Regions from separate parts of the Trichormus variabilis 0441 genome, predicted to be linked through region 2. Evidence: predicted binding sites of a transcription regulator. Region 2 holds the regulator's gene; the other holds the start of a gene.
What was found. The regulator NtcA, encoded in region 2, controls nitrogen genes in cyanobacteria. The targets are predictions, from matches to a motif close to TNTGTANNNNNNNNTACANA.
Positions count from the first base shown of each region.

Region 1 (3,994 bases), 2.5 Mb from region 2:
AAAATTCTGTACGTAGTAGCTAGGATAACCTTCTGTCTCTATACCCGAAGAAAAATCTTGGTATTTTTTTTGTTGAACTCTTTCCCAGATTTGCGGTAAGTCTAGCCATACAAGAGGATAGTAACGGAAAAAATCTTCCCAAGGATTATCAAATAGCAAGCTTGCTGGATACACCTCTTTTTCAGCCTCCAGCCAATCTATTTCTAGTAATTGATTGAATCTATCTTGCAGTTTGGTTATAACCTCCCTGGGTATCGGTTTAGTCTGCCTCAATGTGGGATAAACTATGTCTTTTAACTGTGCGCTTAATGTTTTGTGAGCCAGGCCAAAGTAATTTTTACCCTGTTGAAGAGTTTGGTAAGTCAGCTTAGTCAAATTATTAGACATGACGATTGCTTAGGAATCCATTACTTTTAAAAATTTTATGTAAACAATTGTAACGAATAGTTCGTTTACTTGCGGAAAAAGTACTTTAAGCAATCCGTCATAGCTGCATTTAAATAGGTATAAGCACAATCAATAATTACAATAATATTAAAAATTGTAACAGATGCTCAATTTCGTAGCATAAGATACAGAATTTTCGCTATATTAATTATGTAAAGGGTCAAATCCAATTAATATCACTAGGAGGACTGTGGTATGTCTATTCAAGAAAAATCTCGTGCAATTATGATGCGCCAATATCAGCAAGTGAAGAATCGTCAACAATCCATGCTGATGCGTTCCGCACAAGAACTCGGTCTTCCTGCTGAAGAACTGTCCCACTATTGGAACCCAACTCAAGGAAAGATCGATCCCACCACCCGCACGATTTATGGTCGTAGTAATGCTTCGATGAGCTAAGTTTTACTCATGTTTAAGTCATGGTTGTTATTAGTGGAAGTAATTTCAACGATGAGTTACTTCCCCTAATGTACTTATACATAATTTTTACAGAAGACAAAAAACCACCCTTATGGGTGGCAATATTTTGACTCTCAGATATAAATTGCTAACAGGTGTTAATTAAACGTCGTAATAGATAGAGAACTCATAAGGATGAGGACGCAGTTGCATCTGTTTAACTTCGTTAGCGAGTTTGTAGTCAATCCAGTTTTGGATAAAGTCTTCGGTGAACACGCCTGTATCTGTTAAGAAAGCGTGGTCGTTTTCTAGTGCTTCCAATGCTAGCTCTAAAGAACCGGGTGTGGAAGGAACCTTTGCCAATTCTTCTGGAGAAAGTTCATAGATATTTTTATCTAATGGCTCACCAGGATGAATTTTGTTCTTGATACCATCGATACCAGCGCACAGCATGGCAGCAAATGCCAAATAAGGGTTAGAGGTAGCATCTGGACAACGGAACTCTAAACGCTTGGCTTTGGGGTTAGTGCCAGACAAAGGAATCCGGATGGAAGCAGAACGGTTACCTTGGGAGTAAGCCAAGTTAACTGGCGCTTCATAACCGGGAACTAGGCGTTTGTAGGAGTTGGTGCTGGGGTTGGTGATTGCCAACAGTGCTGGGGCGTGCTTGAGAAGACCACCAATGTAGTACAGTCCCATTTCACTTAAACCAGCATACTGGTCACCTGCAAAGAGGGGTTTACCATCCTTCCAGATAGATTGGTGACAGTGCATACCAGAACCGTTATCGCCAAAAATTGGTTTTGGCATGAAGGTGACGGTTTTGCCATATTTTTTGGCAACGTTCTTGATGACATATTTGTAAATCATCAGCCAGTCAGCAGCTTCGATTAACTTACCGAAGCGGAAACCAAGTTCGCACTGACCACCAGTAGCAACTTCGTGGTGATGTTTTTCGATGGGTACGCCTAATTTCGCCATCGTCAACAGCATTTCTGTGCGGATGTCTTGGAAAGAATCTGTGGGGGAAACAGGGAAATAACCCTCTTTAAAACGTGGTTTGTAAGCCAAGTTGGGTTTGTCTGCTGTACCTTCTTTACCAGAATTCCAAGCACCCTCTACAGAGTCGAGGAAGTAGTAACCTTCGTTAGCGGTTTGGGCAAAGCGGGCGCTATCGAAGATAAAAAATTCAGCTTCAGGGCCAAAAAATGCTGTATCACCAATGCCAGTGGCAACCAAATAATCAACTGCTTTTTGAGCAATAACCCGTGGACAACGGTTGTACCATTCTCCTGTACGTGGTTCTTTGATGCTACAAACAATACTTAGGGTTGGTACTTCCATGAATGGGTCGATCCAAGCAGTATTAGGATCGAGAACCATTGTCATGTCTGACTCGTTGATTGCTTTCCAACCCCGGATGCTGGAACCGTCAAAAGGTACGCCATCGGTGAAGGAGCTTTCATCGATTTGGTTTTGGTACAAGGTGAGGTGTTGCCAAGTACCTACAGTGTCGATGAACTTGAGGTCAATCAGCTCAATTTTTTCATCTTGAATTCTCTTCAAGACTTCTTGTGAGGTTGTCATTGTTACTCCTTCTCTGCCAATTTCTTAAATTCAAACCAGAATCTGCCAAAGCATCTAAACCCTACTGAGCGGAACAAAGTTGATGACACACCTGAAATATCCTAGATTCTAAACATTAGATGGTTTTGTAGTCTTTGTTACAGAACGTCTGGATTACAGGTAATATTAACCTTTCTTTCGACATCTGCACAAAAGGGAGAAAGTTAATCTCATAGGGGTCAACTTTGGCATAAAATCCTTAAGTAACAGATAGATTGTTTTTGTGCCGAATCTATTTTTAATAGCACAAAAATTTACTGGTGCGTAGTGCAACCAAATTAATATCAAACCATAGATAGCAAAGATTGGGAGAAGAAGGAATGCGCGATGCAGTAACAAGCTTAATTAAGAATTATGACGTAGCTGGTCGGTATTTTGACCGAAATGCGATCGATACCCTCAAAGATTATTTTGACAGTGGTACGGCTCGTGTCCAAGCAGCCGCCGCAATTAACTCCAATGCAGCTGCACTGGTCAAGCAAGCAGGTTCTAAGTTGTTTGAAGAGCTGCCAGAGTTAATTCGTCCTGGTGGTAATGCCTACACAACTCGTCGTCTAGCGGCTTGTTTACGGGATATGGATTACTACTTGCGCTACGCTACTTATGCGCTGGTTGCTGGTAATACCAATGTTTTAGATGAGCGGGTGCTGCAAGGCTTGCGGGAAACGTACAATTCTTTGGGTGTACCCATTGGCCCTACAGTTCGCGGTGTACAAATTCTCAAGGATTTGGTCAAGGAACAAGTTGCAAGTACAGGTATTGCCAACGCTGCTTTTGTTGAGGAGCCATTTGACCACATTACTCGTGAATTAAGCGAGCGAGATGTTTAAGAAGGCAGGGGGCAAAAGGCAGGAGGTATGATTTACAATCTGTTTTTTGTCTAGTTTTCGTTGTCTGGTTGATTTTCAATATCAAGAAACTGATTTCAAACAACGCACTTTGGCTGTATTGACAAGGTGCGTTTACTTTTTTAAGTATTACGTAATATCTTTCGAGTATAAATTCAGGTAAACAAAGATATAGCCGTAGCTAAAATAAAACCCTGACAATAAAAGGCTTTCAAGTCTGTCAACAGTCAACCATCAACAGTTATAAATTGAACATAAAAATTTACTCTAGATTTTAAGTAAATTAAATTGTGTAAAGTTTAGTAAAAAGTTATAAATAATATGTCCATTAATGAAATTTAAAATGAATCTGGAAAGGGGATGAGGGAGAGTTATCTGCCATAACTTGACTAATCTCCCTCACTTGTATAGGTTGTTTCTTTCCGCACCTGACTGTGAACTACAGGGAACACAAAAGAGTTATTGGTCTGTGGTTATCAACTAACAGTAGAGATGGCAGCACCTAACCACGCAGCAAAGTTTTCTTGCTGCGTTGCGTTAGGATTCTGTATCGCCAGTAGCTGATACTTAGTAGGACGTGGTGTTCCTAGCGTTACAGGATAGGTACGCAGTTCATCTTGGTGAAAAACTGTTACCTGGATAGTATCATTGGCTTGATAGTCTTTAAGGCGATC
Region 1 covers NZ_CP047242.1:1,487,470-1,491,463, reverse strand. Annotated here, with positions in the region: gene GSQ19_RS05900 (class I SAM-dependent methyltransferase) at 1-387, opposite strand, end outside; gene gifA (glutamine synthetase inactivation factor IF7A) at 643-846, shown strand; gene glnA (type I glutamate--ammonia ligase) at 1,009-2,433, opposite strand; gene apcB (allophycocyanin subunit beta) at 2,793-3,302, shown strand; gene GSQ19_RS05880 (M61 family metallopeptidase) at 3,797-3,994, opposite strand, start outside.
Region 1: a site for NtcA is predicted at 2,558-2,577, ahead of glnA (type I glutamate--ammonia ligase). Genes of this name have one in related genera too.

Region 2 (3,994 bases):
TAACTGGTTGTGTGGGAGAAAATTCACTTAAATTCATCATAAATACAAAAATAATTATTCAGAATCCCAATAAATTTTGATAAATATATTTAGGACTTACGCACTGAACCAAAAAACCCTTCTGAGGTTGGTCAATGGTTCATAGTCCACAGTCCAAAAACCTTGATTTTGACTATTGACTATGGACTATTGACAAAAAAGCCAGAAAATTAGTAACACTGCATAAGTCCTAATATTTATTGATTAAGTAAATATTTTTAATATACTTCTAGTATTTTAATTACAACACTCCCTCATTACCCTCAATCCCTGGGAGTTATTTAATATTTTGAATTGCTCACTCCCCATTTTTTTCATTTAAGTACTCAAAATAACTTTGCCATTTTGGATTGCCACTAGTCGCACTCTCAATGGCCCTGCTGTATAAGTATCTTCAGCAGCGATCGCTTTAATTTCTATTGGTTGATCTAACTGACGCAACAAGGAAACGAAGCGCAGAAAAGTACCATCTATTTGGACACCTTCAACAATTCCTGCATTTCTAGCACGAAATTGGGAAGCAGAAATTAATAAATCTAATCGTTGTCGTAACTGATAAGAGGTCATACTGCGAGGATCGGCTGTAGTTGTAGCCAAAACTTCACTTCCAGAAAATACCAGCACATTTCTGGCTGTATCAGCAAAAAATTCTATCTGGTTTTCTCCTCTGACGTAATTACCTGCTGAGAATATTCTGACTACGTATTCTCGACCATCATTAATTTGCTGAATCAGCTGCTCAATTCTATCTGGGGTGATGCGTAGCAGTTCTATATTTGCCGAGTTTGACCCAGGTTCGCTTAATTCTAAACTGGCGTTGCGGTTAGCTTCTTGCAGTAGTTGGAGGATTATCTGACGTGTAGCCGCTACCTGATTAGTCCGAACAACAGCAGAGGCCAAAACTTGACCGCGAACTAATGCTAGTTTGCCTAAACGTAAGTCGCGGTATGACTGATAATATTTTTCTAGTCGCGCCACTTCCTGCTCTAAATAGTCCTGTTGTGTTTCTAATTCTTTAAGCCTTGATTCTCGCTTGGCAATTACCTCTTCTCGCTGTGTAATTTCCAAGTTACGGTTTTGAATTAGTTTATCCAGTTGGGAGATTTTCAGGTCGCGCTGTTGTAGTGCTTGTTGACGGTTAGCTAGTTCTCTGTCGCGTTGTTCTATAGCTTGTTGACGGTTAGCTAGTTCTCTATCGCGTTGTTCTATGGCTTTTTTTGCTTCAGCATATAGCCTACGACGCTCCGTCTTGAGTTGTTCTACTGCCCCTTGTAAGGCTTGTCTTTGATTGTAAACGCTTTGTAGTTCAGCGATCGCTTTTTGATATTGTGTAACTACTTGTCCCAGTCGGCTTTGGGTGCGCTGGTATTGTGCTTGGGTTTGCGCTAAATCTTGCTGTGCTTTTAATTTTTCTTTTTTGGCTTGGTCGCGCTGAGTTTCTGCTTGTCTTTTGTCGGTTCTGGTGGTTTCTAGCTCTTGATTAACTTTATTGCGCTCAATTTCTACCTGAGTTTTTTGCTCTTCTGCGACTTTAAGCTGTTCTCGTTTTTGCCTGAGGTCTTTTTGAATATCTTCTAACTCAAAAACCCCTTTCCGCAGTCCTTCATCAGCAATAAATAAAATTGCCAGGGTAGTTGCTGAAATCAGTCCTCCCGTCAAAATTGTCACCAGTACAGCCGTATTTTTGGGGCGTAGATTAAACAGAGAGAGGCGTGCTTTGCCAACTCTTGTGCCGATGCGATCGCCAACAGTGGCAATTACACCTCCCAAAATTAAAATTGCTGCTATGAGGATGTACCCAGTGGTCATCTTCAGCTACCCAATTGAGTCCAGATACAGCCTACTACTTTCAATCATTATTTGTGGAGAATGGGAGGGTGGCAATAGCTGAAGTTACTCAAGATTTTCGATTTACTTCTAACTATGGGTGTCATTGAAAAAAATATAACACGTACCACCTCTCATTATTCCAATTGTTTAAAGAGTTCAGAAGGCAAGAGCCAAAATTCAGTATGGGTTCACCGTCACTTTGAGTTAAATAAACGGATTGAAGAAACCAACTAAATCTATAATGAGCAGGATTTAGCCTATGGTAATAATTAGCCACATTCTGAATTCTGACTCCTGTATTCTTCTTTAAGTGAACTGTCTGCTGAGAGTCACAGGTTTATGCACAGTAATCTTCTTTTTGTGGATGGAAATCATCTTTTTCTCCCGCAGATCCCCTAGTAGCCTAGTAACAGTAACGCGAGTAGAGCCAATTGCTTCGGCGATCGCCTGATGAGATAACTTTAAATCAATAGTGATTCCATCTGCACAAGGAACACCAAAATCACGACAGAGAATTAACAGAAAACTCACCAATCTCGACCCCATATCCCGGTGCGCTAAGGTCTCAATCATCATCTCTGTTTGCAGAATCCGCGAAGACAGACCCCGCAGCATCAACATCGATAACTCTGGATTTTCCTTAAGTGCTTGCTCAACTTGTTCAATTGGTGCAGAAAGCAATTCTACTGGAGTAAATGCCACCGCATGGTAAAACCTATCCGACTTGTTTCCTGTCAACAAAGACAGGACACCAAAAACGCTATTTTCCCGTAGTAGTGCTACTGTAATCTCTTCTCCTGCCTCGTACACCCTGGAAAGTTTCACAGCCCCTTTCAAAAGAAAGTAGACTCGTTCGGCAGGATCGCCAGGAAAAAAGATCGTTTTATTGCGTTCAAACGTTTCGACAACAGGAGGAAAAGCTCCGGTTGCCATCTGACGAAAAACATTTGCTAGGGCCTTATCTTGTGTCACGATCATCTCCCTTCCCCTACCCAATGCCGGAATAACAAAAAACTAAAAACTAATTACCTAAGAATACACCTGAAAAATCAATAAAGCACCGTTAACCTTTCTGTACTTTCCTATACTCAAACGTACAACTTTATGGTTATTTGTTCATAATGATACCCAAATTTTACTATTTTTAGCTAGCAGTTCTTGATAGATACTTCTACTTTCTCTAACCATCAGGTTTTTTGCAGAAAAAATTAAGTAATCTTGAAAATATCTTAAGAAATAACAAACATTTTATTCTAAAAAACGCCCTTAATAATCATCATTTTTGCTAACTATGTATAAAACAAAGATAAAGGGTTTGGATAAGGGTGTAGGGGTATGGGGGTGTAGGGGTGCAAATTTTTAAAACCCTTACACCCAGTCTCAACAAATAACTTGGTTGCGTAAGTCCTATCTTGGTTCAGGCAGGCTGTTCTTGAGTAAGGGGGGAAAAGAAAAATTCTGACCCTCTTTCCTCCCTGCCCTCCCCTGCCTCCCCTGCCTCCCTTGCCTCTCTTGCTCCCCTCCTGTCCCCTAAACATTCTTTCCAGTTAAACAGCAAGAAAATTCCCAACATAACTTGATTACCTCTTCTACTGGGTAGTGATTTCTGTCAAGCTGTACAAATGAATCGATCACATTAATGACAACAAAAATCTCTATGCTGAATCTGACTGGAAAAAATGCCTTAGTTACAGGTATCGCCAATAATCGTTCCATTGCCTGGGGGATTGCCCAACAACTGCACGCAGCTGGAGCCAACCTTGGTATTACTTATCTACCAGATGAACGTGGCAAATTTGAGAAGAAAGTTTCAGAACTCGTAGAACCCCTCAACCCCAGCTTATTCTTGCCTTGTAATGTTCAAAATGATGAACAAATTCAGTCTACTTTTGATACCATCCGCGATAAATGGGGCAGGTTAGATATTCTGATTCATTGTCTAGCCTTTGCTAACAGAGATGATTTGACTGGAGATTTTAGCCAAACATCCCGTGCTGGTTTTGCCACGGCTTTAGATATCAGCACTTTTTCACTGGTGCAGTTAAGTGGTGCGGCTAAACCTCTGATGACCGAAGGTGGTAGCATTATTACTTTGTCATATTTGGGTGGTGTCAGAGCTGTTCCT
Region 2 covers NZ_CP047242.1:5,406,540-5,410,533, forward strand. Annotated here, with positions in the region: gene GSQ19_RS22245 (pre-16S rRNA-processing nuclease YqgF) at 1-37, opposite strand, end outside; gene GSQ19_RS22250 (DUF3084 domain-containing protein) at 358-1,848, opposite strand; gene ntcA (global nitrogen regulator NtcA) at 2,176-2,847, opposite strand; gene fabI (enoyl-ACP reductase FabI) at 3,527-3,994, shown strand, end outside.